4 regions of the Aminobacter sp. 01T433 genome follow, and region 3 is predicted to be linked to each of the others. Evidence: riboswitches for the same ligand, from Rfam matches in the RefSeq annotation. Region 3 holds a riboswitch; each other region holds the start of a gene.
What was found. Region 3 has a riboswitch for cobalamin ahead of AC1DLV_RS19130 (ABC transporter ATP-binding protein). Riboswitches for the same ligand answer to the same signal wherever they lie in the genome.
Positions count from the first base shown of each region.

Region 1 (3,373 bases), on a different contig from region 3:
ACGCTAGGATTTCGGTCGTTGGCTCCTGCCCCGTTAACGGGGATTCGACCACGCCTCGCGCCGGATCGTAAAAACCAGCCTTGGGCACCGTCACAGGTGCATTGGCGTTGGCTCCTGAACCCGCCAGTCCAGCCAGCCGCGCAACCAGCGCCTTCATGTTTTGCGGTCCGCCTTCGCGGAAATAGCCAAGCAGCGCGTCGAGCTCTGTGCGCGGCAAGGTCGAGCCTTCGATCAGCCGCGAGTCCGAATCGTGGCTTTCGCCCGGCAGCAGCGCAAGAGCGATGCCCTTTTCTCGGGCAATGGCAGCCAGTTGGTCGCAACCATAACGCCACCAGTCATAGCCGCCGAGGATGCGGACGATGATGACCTTGGCGTGCACAGCTACGCTGTCAATCCAGAGATCGACCGACATCGGGTGCCTGAGGTCGCGCAGGCTGGCGAGCCGCATCGATGGCAGGCTTGCCGCGTCCGCCTTCCAGGCGGCGGCGATGCCGGCGAGATCGCTGTCGGTGAAGGACAACGCCACCACATCCGCAGGCGTTTGCCTGAGGTCGACAGGCTCGACGAGATCGTCGAGCGAGGCGGATGTGGTGGTGAGGATATGCATCTAACTGGCCCGCTCAGCCTACAAGGATGCGCTCGATGGCCGGGCGGTCGAGGCCCTTGAGGCCGATCACCACCAGACGCGAGCGGCGGTCGTCTTCGGCCGTCCAGGCGCGGTCGTAGTAGTGATTGACGCGCGGACCGACAGCCTGGACGAGCAGGCGCATGGGCTTGCCGCCGACTTCGACGAAGCCCTTCACGCGCAGCACGTTTTCTTCCTCGGCGGCGGTGGCGACGCGCCTGGCCAGTTCATCCGGGTTGGAAATCGAAGGAATGTCGATGACGAACGAGTCGAAATCGTCGTGCTCGTGGTCGAAGGCGCCGTCATGGTGGGTCTTGCGATTTTCGATGTCGTCTTCGACAGCGAGGCCAAGGCCAAGCAACACCGAGGGGTCGACCTTGCCGTGCGAGGTTTGCACGATCTTGACCGCGCGCGACAGGTGCTCGCCGACAATGGCGTTGGCGCGCGCAAGTCCAGCTTCATCGAGCAGGTCGCTTTTCGACAGGATGATGAGGTCGGCGCAGGCGACCTGGTCTTCAAACACTTCTTCGACCGGATCGTCATGGTCGAGCGTCTCGTCCTGGGCGCGCTGGGCGGCGAGCGCGTCCATGTCGGAGGCGACCTTGCCTTCTGCGAGCGCCGGGCCGTCAACAACGGCGATAACGCCGTCAACAGTGACGCGGCTCTTGACCGTGGGCCACTGGAAAGCCTGGATCAGCGGCTTGGGCAGTGCCAGCCCCGAAGTCTCGATCAAGATGTGGTCGACGCGTGGCGAGCGCGACAGGATCTGGTCGAGCGCGGGGACAAAATCGTCGGCGACGGTGCAGCAGATGCAGCCATTGGCCAGTTCGACGATGTTTTCCTCCGGGCAGGTGTCGATACCGCAGCCTTTGAGGATTTCGCCATCGATGCCGACATCGCCAAACTCATTGACGATGATGGCGAGGCGCTTGCCCTTGGCGTTTTCGAGGATGTGGCGGAGCAGCGTCGTCTTGCCGGCACCGAGAAAGCCGGTGATGACGGTGCAGGGAACGCGTTCGACGGATGCGGTCATTTGTCTTCCTTGATGAGATCGAGGGGAGGGATGCGCGCGATGAGCCCGCGCTTGAGGCTGTCGGGACGGCCACGCCATGGGATCAGGCCGTCGGTGGAAGTGGCGAAGAGTTTGGCACCGGTGATGAGGTCATCGCCCGAGGTAATGGCGAGATCGCCGAAGACGTAGCTCCATGAGCCGTCGCGCAGGATCGCAGCACTCAGGCGGCGCTTGCAGTTGCCGAGGCATTCGACGCTGCGCACGGCGATGCCTTCGTGTGCAGCTGCGGCGCGTGTCGCTTCGGCGAGCTTGGCACCGGCGCGAGGGTGGATGTCCGATCCGGTCTCGTCGCGGCAGGACGCGCAGACGAGAATAGTCACATCCGCTACACGCGAATCTTCGGCATCGCTGGATGCGTCTAAAGTTTCGACCGAGAGATTGTCGTCGAGTTCCAAAATATCAGGCTCCTTACCTGGGACACCCGCCAGGCGATCGGATCAATGTTTCAGACGGCAGGTCTCCTGGCTCGCGAGTCGTCGCCTTCGTGCCGCCTTCCCGGGAGGACATCCCAGTGGTTACCGGTCTTGGCTCGTCGCTTACAGTTGCGGGGACAGCCGCGGATTTGACGCCAAAAGCGCCGCACCGCATTCCCTCTTAGCTCCTCCCCTTGCCGGGAGGAGACCGTCTGGGTCGATTTAGGCTTTCGCGAGGGGTGGAGTCAACGTGAGGGAGCGACCCGCAATGTCGCTCAGCGCCGGTCCAAGATCGCCGGCCGGCGTGACTTTGATGCTTTCGAGGCCAAGCCAGTCGCGCATCTGCTTCAGCTCTTCATAAAGTTCGGCCGCCGTTTCGGGCGGGGCGCAGGGCTCTGCATAGGCGGCGTGGACGCGCAGGACACCGGCTGGGCGGTCAGCCTTGAGGTCGACGCGCGCGACGATTCGTTCGCCGAGCAGGAAGGGCAGGACATAATAACCGTACTGGCGCTTTTCGGCGGGCGTGTAGATCTCGATTCGGTAGCGGAAGCCGAACAGGCTTTCGGCGCGGCTGCGTTCGAAGACCAGTGGATCGAACGGCGCGAGCAAGGCGCGGGCACTGACCTTGCGTGGAATGCGGGCCTGGGCGTGCAGATAGGCCTGCTTGTCCCAGCCCTCGACGCGGACGGGAATCAGTTCGCCTGTTTCGACCAGCTCTTCGAGGCGACCTTTCATTTCTGCGGGCGACAGGCGGAAGTAATCGCGCAGGCAGGCGGCCGTAGCCACGCCATGGGCCCGGGCAGAGATTCGCAACAGCTCGCGATGGGCGTCGGCCGGGGCAGGGATGGGACTGTTGTAAATGCCCGCAGGCAAGACTCGCTCGGGCAGATCATAAAGACGCTCGAAGCCACGGCGCGAATGGGTGGTGATCCGCCCGGCCCAAAACAGCCATTCGAAAGCGTGTTTTTCCCGGCTCCAGCCCCACCAGCCGCCCGAGCCTTTGGCGCCTTCAATCTCGGAAGCGGCGATCGGGCCACGGTCAACCACGTGGCGGAAGATCTCCTCGATATAAGGTCTGTTCGCGTGGCCGAACTTGGCAAGCCCGCCATACATCCCTTCCTCAGCCCGCGCCATGCGCCAGCGCATCAGGGGAAAGGTCTCGAGCGGCAACAGCGAGGCTTCGTGGGCCCAATATTCGAACAGCAGGCGTTTGCGCGACTGCATGGCGTCGTCGAGCAGCGTCATCGGGTAGGGGCCGAGGCG
Region 1 is NZ_JBFTPR010000004.1:241,789-245,161, forward strand. It holds gene AC1DLV_RS08645 (cobaltochelatase subunit CobN) at 1-607, opposite strand, end outside; gene cobW (cobalamin biosynthesis protein CobW) at 621-1,658, opposite strand; gene AC1DLV_RS08655 (DUF1636 family protein) at 1,655-2,092, opposite strand; cobalamin riboswitch at 2,132-2,338, opposite strand; gene AC1DLV_RS08660 (winged helix-turn-helix domain-containing protein) at 2,333-3,373, opposite strand, start outside.
Region 1: linked by a shared signal. The riboswitch ahead of AC1DLV_RS08655 (DUF1636 family protein) and the one ahead of AC1DLV_RS19130 (ABC transporter ATP-binding protein) in region 3 are both predicted to bind cobalamin.

Region 2 (3,373 bases), on a different contig from region 3:
CTGCTGGGGATTGTCTCCTGAAGCGCGCATGCAATCAAGATCGCGTGATCGATGGTCTTGCCCGCTATCCCCGAATATGTGAACGCGTTCAGTATTCCTCAATTCGGGCGTGACAATGTCACTCTTCGATACCCATAATCATCTATCGGACGACCAAACAATGAAGAGAGTTCGCAAGGCAGTTTTTCCAGTCGCCGGTTTGGGCACGCGTTTTTTGCCTGCCACCAAGTCGATCCCGAAGGAAATGCTGACGGTCGTCGATCGCCCGGTGATTCAATACGTGGTCGATGAGGCGCGCGAGGCCGGCATCGAGCATTTCATCTTCGTCACCGGCCGCAACAAGGCGGTCATCGAAGATCATTTCGACGTCCAGTTCGAACTCTACGACACGCTGGCCCAGCGTGGGAAAAGCGAGCAGCTTGAACGGCTACAGCGGCTGCAGCCCGGGCCGGGGCAGACCTCGTTCACCCGCCAGCAGGTGCCGCTTGGCCTTGGCCATGCGGTTTGGTGCGCGCGCGAACTGGTCGGCGACGAACCTTTCGCGCTGCTTTTGCCCGACATGATCATGCAGTCGGAAAAGAGCTGCATGCGCGAGATGGTTGAGCTTTATGCCGAAACCGGCAGCAACATCATCGCCGTGCAGGAGTGCGATCCCGCCGAGACGCACAAATACGGCATCGTCGGACAAGGCAAGGCCGTCCACACCGGCTTCGAGATCGAAGGCATGGTGGAAAAGCCGAAGCAGGGTACGGCACCCTCGAACCTTTTCATCAATGGCCGCTACATCCTGCAGCCTGAGATCTTCAACATCCTGGCAAGCCAGGAGCGTGGCGCCGGCGACGAGATCCAGCTCACCGACGCCATGCTGAAGCTTGAAAAGCAGCAGCGCTTCTACGGCTACCACTATCGCGGCCGCACCTTCGACTGCGGCTCGCCGGAAGGCTTCGTCGAAGCCAATGTCGCGTTCGCCCTGTCGCGTTCGGATCTCAGCAAAAGCATGGCCGGTGTCATCGAAGGCTTGCTGCACGAGATGAAGCCCGGCCGCTAAAGCGGCTGCAATGTCGCCCGCGCGTCAATTTTGGACGCGCGGAGCGATGGCCATCGACGCCCGCTCCAGATAGACATGTCCCGCCAGGTGCCCGCAGCGATGTGGGAGAATCGGGAACACGGTGCAAATCCGTGGCGTGCCCAACGCTGTAAGAGGGACCGTATCGGCAAAAGCCACTGTTCATCACGAACGGGAAGGTGCCGACAACGGGTTGAACTCGAGCCAGAAGACCGGCCCGGCAGAAATCGTCCTCCGCATGGTCAAGCGGGGGAAAACGATTGCTCGCAAGGGGACACGCGATGCCGGCTGACCATTTCAATTCCAATAGTTTCAACCAAGCTGCCCAAGATGCCGTCTACCGCGCCATCTTCACGCGCCGCGACGTGCGCAGCCATTTTCGGCCTGATCCGCTTGAAGACGAGCTGCTGGCGCGGCTGCTGATGGCGGCTCATCACGCGCCGTCGGTTGGCTTCATGCAGCCGTGGAATTTCATTGTCATCCGCGATGCAGAGCGCCGGCAGCAAGTGCGCGACCTGTTCTTCGCCGCACGCCAGCAGGAGCTGCCGCATATCGCCGAGGAGCGGCAGGCGCTCTACCGCAAGCTCAAGCTCGAAGGCATTTGCGAGACCCCGCTCAACCTTGTCGTCACCTGCGACCGCAGCCGCTCGGAAAATTCGCCGCTCGGACGCTGGCACAATCCGGAAATGGATCTCTACAGCACCGTTTGCGCCGTGCAGAATTTCTGGCTGGCGGCACGTGCCGAAGGTGTCGGTGTCGGCTGGGTCAGCATCCTCGACCGCGAGGCGCTGAAGCAGCTGCTCGGCATTCCAGATCATGTCGTGCCGGTGGCTTATCTCTGCGTTGGCCGGGTTTCCGAATTCGCGCAAGAGCCCGACCTTGAAAGGCATGGCTGGGGCAGTCGACTGCCGCTGGCCGATCTCATCATGAGCGAGGTGTTTTCCGGTGGAGGAGAAGAAGGGCTGAAGGCGATCGCCGCCGAGCTGGTTGCCCCTGGATCCTAGCGCTGGATTCTCATCCCGAGGAACACTGTGTTGGTCGTGCTGTCGCGGTTGGGCAGCGTGCTGGTGAACGTCTCATGGCGCAGCCTGCCGGTGAGGCCGGCATAGCGGTTGAGCCACCAGGTCATGCCTGCTTCGGCGGTCAGCGTCAGATCGTGGTCCTCGGAGTCGGCATAGTCGCGCCAACCGGCGCCGACGGCTGCCATGCCCGTGAGGTTCGCGCGCATTTCGCGCTCGACGCTGAGACGCCCGGCGTAGAGAATCGAGCCGCTTTCGCCCGGAGTAGTCGAGCCTTCCACGAAGGTCGCGCCGTTCAAGCCAACGATGGTGCCACGGATCGGCGACCATCTGAGGTCGGCGGCAAATGTCGGTTCGGAAATGGTCTTGAGGCGCTCGTCATCGAAGTTTTCGCTGATCCAGCCGGCCGAAAGCTCGCCGCCGAATTTCTCGCCCATGTCCAACTCGACACCGGCGCGCGCGCCGATCCTGTTCGACGAGCGTTCGAAGCCGGCGGTGTCGAAGCGGAGATCATAGACGCGGCGTCCGTATTCGACCTCGCCAAATGGCGTCAATGCAGGCGATATCTCGTACCCGGCGCGCAGCCGGCCAGTATAAAGCGTGGAATTCCTGTCTTCCTGGGACAGCGTGGCGCCGTCCGACAATTGAGCGTCGCTGTAGGTTTCCTTGGTCGCCTCGCCGGCCACGCCGAAGCGGAATTTGCCGACATCCTTCTCCAGCCCAAGCTCGCCATCGAGGATGTGGAGCGTCGGTCGCTCGGCGGTGCCGACGATGACGACGGGGGAGGTGGCCGATTCCGGGCGGAAATCATAGCCAAGACGCGCGATGGCCCGAAGGTCGTCGGCGAGGTCGAGCTGCAATCGACCATTGATGCCGCCGGCGAGGTCGTCGACCTCCTGCCCGGAGATGGATTTGCGAACGATGCCGTACGCATCGATGGTCGCCGAATGGGTTTCCCAGTCCGATGCGGCATTGAGCCGAAGGGCGGTATCCGACAGCACTGCCGACTTTCCGTCCGGGCTCGAATCGGCGTTCGAACTCGCCTCCAGTCCCTGCACCAGGCTGGGCCTGAGCACAAAACTGCCGACGCGGATGCCGGTGGGCGCGAAGGGAGTTGCGTCGATCAGGGGCGTGAGGCTCTCGATGGCGGCTTGCCGGGCGGATTCCGGGCCGTTCTCCACGCTGGTTTCTGAGTCGACGGTACCTTGGCGCACGGTGCCGGTTGTGATGTCGTCTTCCGCCGCTGGCGCAACGGGCCTGGCGGTGGGAGCTGTTGAGGGGGCGGCGC
Region 2 is NZ_JBFTPR010000018.1:73,119-76,491, forward strand. It holds gene galU (UTP--glucose-1-phosphate uridylyltransferase GalU) at 161-1,048, shown strand; cobalamin riboswitch at 1,117-1,301, shown strand; gene bluB (5,6-dimethylbenzimidazole synthase) at 1,348-2,070, shown strand; gene AC1DLV_RS24795 (outer membrane beta-barrel protein) at 2,067-3,373, opposite strand, start outside.
Region 2: linked by a shared signal. The riboswitch ahead of bluB (5,6-dimethylbenzimidazole synthase) and the one ahead of AC1DLV_RS19130 (ABC transporter ATP-binding protein) in region 3 are both predicted to bind cobalamin.

Region 3 (3,373 bases):
GCCGCCTGTGCTGTCGCGCTTTGCCGCCGCCCACCCGTTGGTGAATGTTGAACTGATCTGCGAGCAGTCGACCTCGCTTGTGAAGACCTTCGCCGACGGCAAGCTCGATCTCGCCATCATCACGCGCGGCCCGGAGCAGGCAATCGAAGTGCTGCAGCGCGAACGCCTTGTCTGGGTCGCCTCGCCCAACCATGTCGCCTGGGAGATCGATCCCCTGCCCGTGGCGCTGTTCGAACCCGGCTGCGTGGCGCGCCGCAGTGTGCTGCAGGTGCTGGGTGCGGCCGACAGGTCGTTCCGCAGCACCTATTCCAGCGCCAGCCTGCTCGGCCTCATCGCCGTCGTGCAGGCGGGACTGGCGGTCGCCGGCCTCGCCCAGCGCAGCGTGCCGCCGTCGCTGCGCATCATTGGCGAAAACGAAGGGCTGCCGGCACTGCCGGAGATGGAAATCGGCATCCTGCGCAATCCCCAATCGGCCAATGCCGCAGTCGAACGGCTGTACGATTTTCTTCGCCGCGACCTGACACAGCAGTCCTGACCGGCTGCACTGCCGCATGACTGCCATGCAGCCAGCGCATCGCTGCATTGCAGCAACGTCGCTTGCGTGAGGCGTGCCGAAAGGAAAATGTAGATCTAAATCGTTTCAGCTCTCCTTCGAGTCCGCCCATGCCCTTGCCGATCTTCGCACTGGCCGTCGCATCCTTTTGCATCGGCACCACCGAATTCGTCATCATGGGGCTGTTGCCCGAGGTGGCAGCCGACCTGGGCGTGTCGATCCCGGCGGCGGGACTGCTTGTTACTGGCTATGCGCTTGGAGTCGTGATCGGGGCACCGATCATCGCCATCGGCACGGCGCGATTGCCGCGCAAGCCGGTGCTGATCGGGCTTGCGATGCTGTTCGTGCTCGGCAACCTGCTCTGCGCCATCGCCCCCACCTACTGGACGCTGATGGTGGCCCGCGTCATCACCGCCTTCGGCCACGGCGCCTTTTTCGGCATCGGCTCGGTGGTGGCAGCGAGCCTTGTGCCCAAGAACCAGCGCGCCAGCGCCATCGCCCTGATGTTCGCCGGACTGACGCTGGCCAACATTCTGGGCGTGCCCGGCGGCACCGCCCTTGGCGAAGCCTATGGCTGGCGCATGACCTTTTTCGCTGTCGTGGTCATCGGCCTGATCTCGGTCGCGGCAATCGCCTTTCTGGTGCCTGCAGGAGTTGCCCCTCCCGGCAAGGGTGGCATTGCGGGCGAGGTCAAGGTGCTGGGCAAACTGCAGGTGTGGCTGGCGATGATCATCTCCGCACTCGCCTCGGGCAGCCTGTTTGCCGTCTTCACCTACATCAAGCCGATCCTCACCGACGTCACCGGCGTCTCGGTCGATTCGGTGACCTGGATCCTGCTTTTGTTCGGCGGCGGCATGACCATCGGCAACATCATCGGCGGCAAGCTCGCAGACTGGAAGCTGATGCCGACGGCCCTAGGCGCGCTGATCATCATGGCTGCGATCCATGTCGCATTCGCTGCGGGTAGCACGAGCGCCCCACTGGCGATCCTGCTCATCTTCCTGTGGGGCGTCATCACTTTCGTCATCGTGCCGCCCATGCAGATGCGCGTCGTCGAAACGGCATCAGACGCGCCCAACCTTGCAGCGACGCTCAACCAGGGCGCTTTCAATGCCGGCAACGCCGCCGGCGCCTGGATTGGCGGTGCCGCCATTTCCTGGGGCGTGAGCTATGCCGACCTGCCGCTTGTCGGCGCGGCCATCGCGCTTTGCGCCTTTGGCGTGGCGCTGTTGTCCTTCACACTCGACAGGCGTGACGCAATCGAGCAAGCCGCATGACGCTTTAGCGATTGTCAGCACTTCGCTGCTGCTGTAGCCACGGCGGTGATGGTTCCTGATGCCTGACTCGGGCAACGGGATTAAATGGGAACACGGTGAGACGTCGCTCGACGCGAAACCGTGGCTGCCCCCGCAACTGTGAGCGGATAGCAATTCGGAGACATGCCACTGGCCGCAAGGCCGGGAAGGTTCCGAGGCGCGATCACCCGCAAGCCAGGAGACCTGCCATCATCCGATTAATTCAACCGGCCGGGGTGTGCCGTGGAGATGATGATGATGGCGATTGCCTATTCGATAGGTTTCGGTTCGCTGATCGGATCGTTCCCCCTGCTCCGTGCTTTCACGGAGAAAAGGCATGCTCGACCGTGTTCATGCGGCTAGCCGTCTCGTTGGCGACACTCCAGCCGAGCTTGAAATCGATGCCGTATGCTGGGGACCTCGTCCCTCGCACCAGATTCTCGCGCCCGTAAGCATCCGCATAGCACCGGGCGAACTTCTGGCGATCGTGGGACCGAACGGTGCGGGCAAATCGAGCCTGCTGCGCTGCCTCTATCGCTATCACCGTCCGACCGGTGGCACAGTCAGGCTCGACGGCACCGACATCTGGAAGATGAAGCCGCGCGACTGCGCCCGCCGCATCGCAACGGTATTGCAGGAACCGGCATCGGATTTCGGCCTGACGGTGGCCGAGATTGCCGAGCTTGGCCTGACGCCCCATGCGACAGGCATGCGGACGCGCGACGATGATTATGCGCAAGTCGAGGCCGCACTGGCGCTGCTCGGCCTGACCAAGCTTGCCGCGCGCGATTTCGGTTCGCTGTCCGGCGGCGAAAAGCAGCGCGTGATGATTGCGCGTGCGCTGGTGCAGCGGCCCGACCTTTTGATCCTCGACGAGCCAACCAACCATCTCGACATTCGCCACCAACTCGAAGTGCTCGAACTGCTGCGCACGCTCGGCTGCACGGTCATCGTGTCGCTGCACGACCTCGCACTTGCCTCGGCCCACGCCGACCGCGTGCTGGTGATGGATGGTGGCCAGGCCGTTGCCGCGGGCAGCCCTACCGACATCCTGACGCCCGAACGCATCCGCGAGAGCTTTTCGGTCGGAACCACGCTCGATAGCCATCCCGTCACCGGGCGGCCCCGCTTTTCCTTCCATCTCGAACGCTGAATCCAACAAACCACTCAAGGAGCCACCATGCGTCGAATTCCCCTTATCGCCGCCGCACTTCTCGCCGGCTGCGCCGCAGCTGCTGCAAGCGCCTTCCCGGCCACGGTCAAAAGCTGCAATCGCGACCTGACCTTCGAGGCAGCCCCCAAGCGCGCCGTCTCGCATGACGTCAACCTGACCGAGATGATGCTGGTGCTCGGCCTCGCCGACAACATGGCGGGCTATTCCGGCATTTCGGGCTGGAAGACGCTGGATGAGAACGTGCGCAAGGGCGTTGGAGAGTTGCCCGAACTCGCGCCGAAATACGTCACCAAGGAAGTGCTGCTCGGCGCCGACGCCGATCTGTTCTTCGCCGGCTGGAACTACGGCATG
Region 3 is NZ_JBFTPR010000011.1:11,597-14,969, forward strand. It holds gene AC1DLV_RS19120 (LysR substrate-binding domain-containing protein) at 1-535, shown strand, start outside; gene AC1DLV_RS19125 (MFS transporter) at 664-1,830, shown strand; cobalamin riboswitch at 1,863-2,074, shown strand; gene AC1DLV_RS19130 (ABC transporter ATP-binding protein) at 2,186-3,001, shown strand; gene AC1DLV_RS19135 (ABC transporter substrate-binding protein) at 3,029-3,373, shown strand, end outside.

Region 4 (3,373 bases), on a different contig from region 3:
ATCAGCCACGACCTGTCGGTCATCCGCGCCATTTGCGACCGGGTGATGGTACTGGAGGGAGGCAGAGTCGCGGAGGAAGGCCCATGCAGCCGCGTTTTCAACGCACCGCAATCCGACTACACACGGTCATTGCTCGACGCCATTCCTTTGCCTGAACCGATGCCCGGTTGGCTCGATACATAGCTGGCGGATGAAGTCGATTTTTTGTCGTGCTGGGGAAAGAGCCAGAACGTTTCAGATCACCACGGTCGAGTACGCGTACTGTTAAGGCTTGATCGCGCGGCGTGGAGGGTTTCAAAAGACTCAGCATGGCGTCGAGAAAGGTCTGCTGCAAAGGCTGAGTGGAGGCGCAGAGAGCGCCTGATCCGAGGCCAATTGTGCGGCAAGAATTTCGAAACTGTTCGGTGAACGTTATGCCGTTGAAACCCGAGGCTCTTTGCTGCCCCTCTCTTCGAAAACCCTCTGATCTCCGTGCGAGTCGCAATGACCGAGCACAGTGGTTAGGAATACTCGCCGGGAAGTTGGGTGGGTTCGAGTGCGGGCTTTGGTACGTTTGGCACGAGCCCGCAAACCACCCGTAAAATTCGTATTAGACTTCATGTGAAATGCCTATTAGGCATCGGATAGAAAATTAAAATAGCTGCGTAACCATCTGATTTTGCTATTTCTTCTGCCGCGCCAGCCGACCAATCCGAACCGCGCCCAGCCATCATGCACGTGACTACGAGCGCCTGCGGACGCCAATCATGCAGTTTTGGAGCTAGAACACTGATGGGCCCCGGGGCAGCCGCATCTCGACGCGCTCGGTCCACGATCCGGTCAAGGCGATGTGCATGAGCGGTATTTCCGATAGCCAAGTCACCTGCCTGTGCGAAGAGACCACGACAAGGTCAGGCCTTCCTGGCCCGGCCAATCGAAGGCGACTGGCCGTATCTGTGGATCTACGCCACTTATCTGAACGTGCGTCGCGGCGGGCGCATCGCATCGGTCGCTGTCATAATTCTTCGCAAATACAGAATAATATACCTGCGGCATGAAGGCACACGCCTGACAAATAATACAGAAAACAATTCCCATCTAGGTAGCAATCACTGGATTCGACCTGCATTTGACATCCTTCAATTTGTCTACGCCCAGATGAGCTGCTCTCGCTGCAATAATTCCGATACCCCTGCAATTGACAACGCTTCGGGGCGCTGGCTATTTTCCGACTCGGAATTGGTTCCGCCGAGAGGTGGATGAAAAGGGAACACGGTGAGGCCACTGGCCGAATCCGCGACTGCCCCCGCAACTGTAACCGTTGAGCCTTCTCCAACATGCCACTGAGCGCACGTTATGCGGTCGGGAAGGCGGAGAAAGGCTGAGACACGGAAGTCAGGAGACCTGCCCGTTCCAGTCACCCATGCTTTGTCCACGGGGTGCGGACAGGCGCGGTCGCTCGTGGCGGTGACATTGAAAAGTGTTGCCGCATGCGGAGGGCCGCAGTGTGAATTGCATTCCCTGCACCAGCCTGCCTGCGGTTTGGAGAAACTGGCGCGCCTTAACCGCGCCACCCGAACCATTTGGGGGCAAAATTGCAGAGACTACTCATTGCCGCCGGCGCACTGTCGCTGGCACTTCCCGGTCACACCTACGCGCAAGAGGCGCCTTCATCAGGGCCGACCCTGCTCGACAGGCTGGTGATCACCACGCCTCTTCGCCGCGCAAGCTCGCTTGTGCGGGCTACCTCCTCCGTCACGGTCATCGATGAAGACGAGATCAAGGGATCGGCTGCGCCCGATCTGCCCTCGCTCCTCAAGCGCTATCCCGGCGTTTCGATCATCGGTTATGGCGGCCAAGGCTCCGCATCAAATGTCTATCTTCGGGGCATGTCCTCGGGACAGACACTCGTGCTCGTCAATGGGGTGCGTACGGCCTCAGCCACCAGCGGAACAAGCTCGATCTTCAACATCCCGCTCTCCGCGATCGAGCGTATCGAAATAGCGAAGGGTCCGCATTCAGCCCAATACGGCGCTGATGCCATTGGAGGGGTGATCAACATCATCACCAGGCAGGGCGGCAAGTGCGACGACGGACGCGATCGCTGCGGATCGATTACCACGGGGGTAACATATCCCTGGGGAGCACATGTATCCGGCAACGTGCGTGGCCAGACGGCAGGCGGCGTTGAATACGCTCTGGGCGGCAGTCTCCTCGGCACCCAAGGTTATGACTTCACCACACCCTTGGCATGGGGCCATGAACCCGACGATGACGGTTTCCTGCAGGGCTCAATGAATTTCTCTGTCGCCAAATCCTACGACTGGGGTCGGCTTTACGCCGACGGCCTCTTTGCCCGTGGCCGGACGGAGTATGATAATTCGTTTCCGTCGTTCAACGAGGTCGACACCGATACATTCGCCGGAAAGATCGGCGCCACGTTGAAGCATTCGGACAGCTGGAATTCGACCGTCGAGGTTTCCAGCGGCCTAGACCGTTCGACCAACTTCCGTGATGGTGTTGTTGGCAACAGTGAGTTTGACACTCAGCGCATTGGAATCTTCGCCTCAACCGAGAAATCCTTGGAGATTGGCGACGCAACGCATGTCGTGGCTGGCGGAGCTGAAGCCTATCGCGAAGGTGTGGAGTCGACCGTCGACTTCGGTGTCGACTCCCGCAATCTGGGTGCGGTCTTCGGGCAATATTCGGTCGAGTATGGCGCACTCACCATCGATAGCGGCCTGCGCTACGACCACAATGAACAGTTCGGCGATGCGACGACTTACAATCTCGGTGCCAGCTGGGAAATCGTTCCGGATCTCATCGCGCGAGCGTCCTACGGCACAGGCTTCCGTGCCCCGACCTTCAACGACCTCTATTATCCGGGCTACTCGAATCCAAACCTCAAGCCGGAAAAGTCTCGTTCCTACGAGATCGGCCTGAACTGGCGGCCGACGGTCGACACGACGGTTGACGTAGCCGTCTACCAGACTTGGCTCACCGACGCGATTGCGTCCAATCCCCCAACTTACCTCCCCTTCAACGTCGCCAGAGCCAAGGTTTCGGGCATAGAGGCTTCGGTGTCTCACCAATTCAGCGACAGTTGGAGCGGAAAGGCTACGATCGACTATCGCGAGCCAAAGAACCAAGACAACGGGCTCTACATTCCCTACCGCGACCGGTTCAAGGCCACGGCGGAGATAGGCTACCTAGCGAACGAGCAGCTCAACCTCACGGCCAAGCTGCTTTACGCCTCCCCGCGCTATGCCAATGCCGCAAATACGGTCAAGCTGCCGGAATATGTCACCGTGGACTTCACGGCCGACTATGCCTTTGATGACAGATCGAGCCTGAAATTTTCGGTCGAGAATCTATTCGATGAGCAGTACCCAAC
Region 4 is NZ_JBFTPR010000013.1:105,991-109,363, reverse strand. It holds gene AC1DLV_RS21465 (ATP-binding cassette domain-containing protein) at 1-183, shown strand, start outside; partial or broken gene AC1DLV_RS21460 (transposase) at 792-1,002, shown strand; cobalamin riboswitch at 1,203-1,405, shown strand; gene AC1DLV_RS21455 (TonB-dependent receptor domain-containing protein) at 1,575-3,373, shown strand, end outside.
Region 4: linked by a shared signal. The riboswitch ahead of AC1DLV_RS21455 (TonB-dependent receptor domain-containing protein) and the one ahead of AC1DLV_RS19130 (ABC transporter ATP-binding protein) in region 3 are both predicted to bind cobalamin.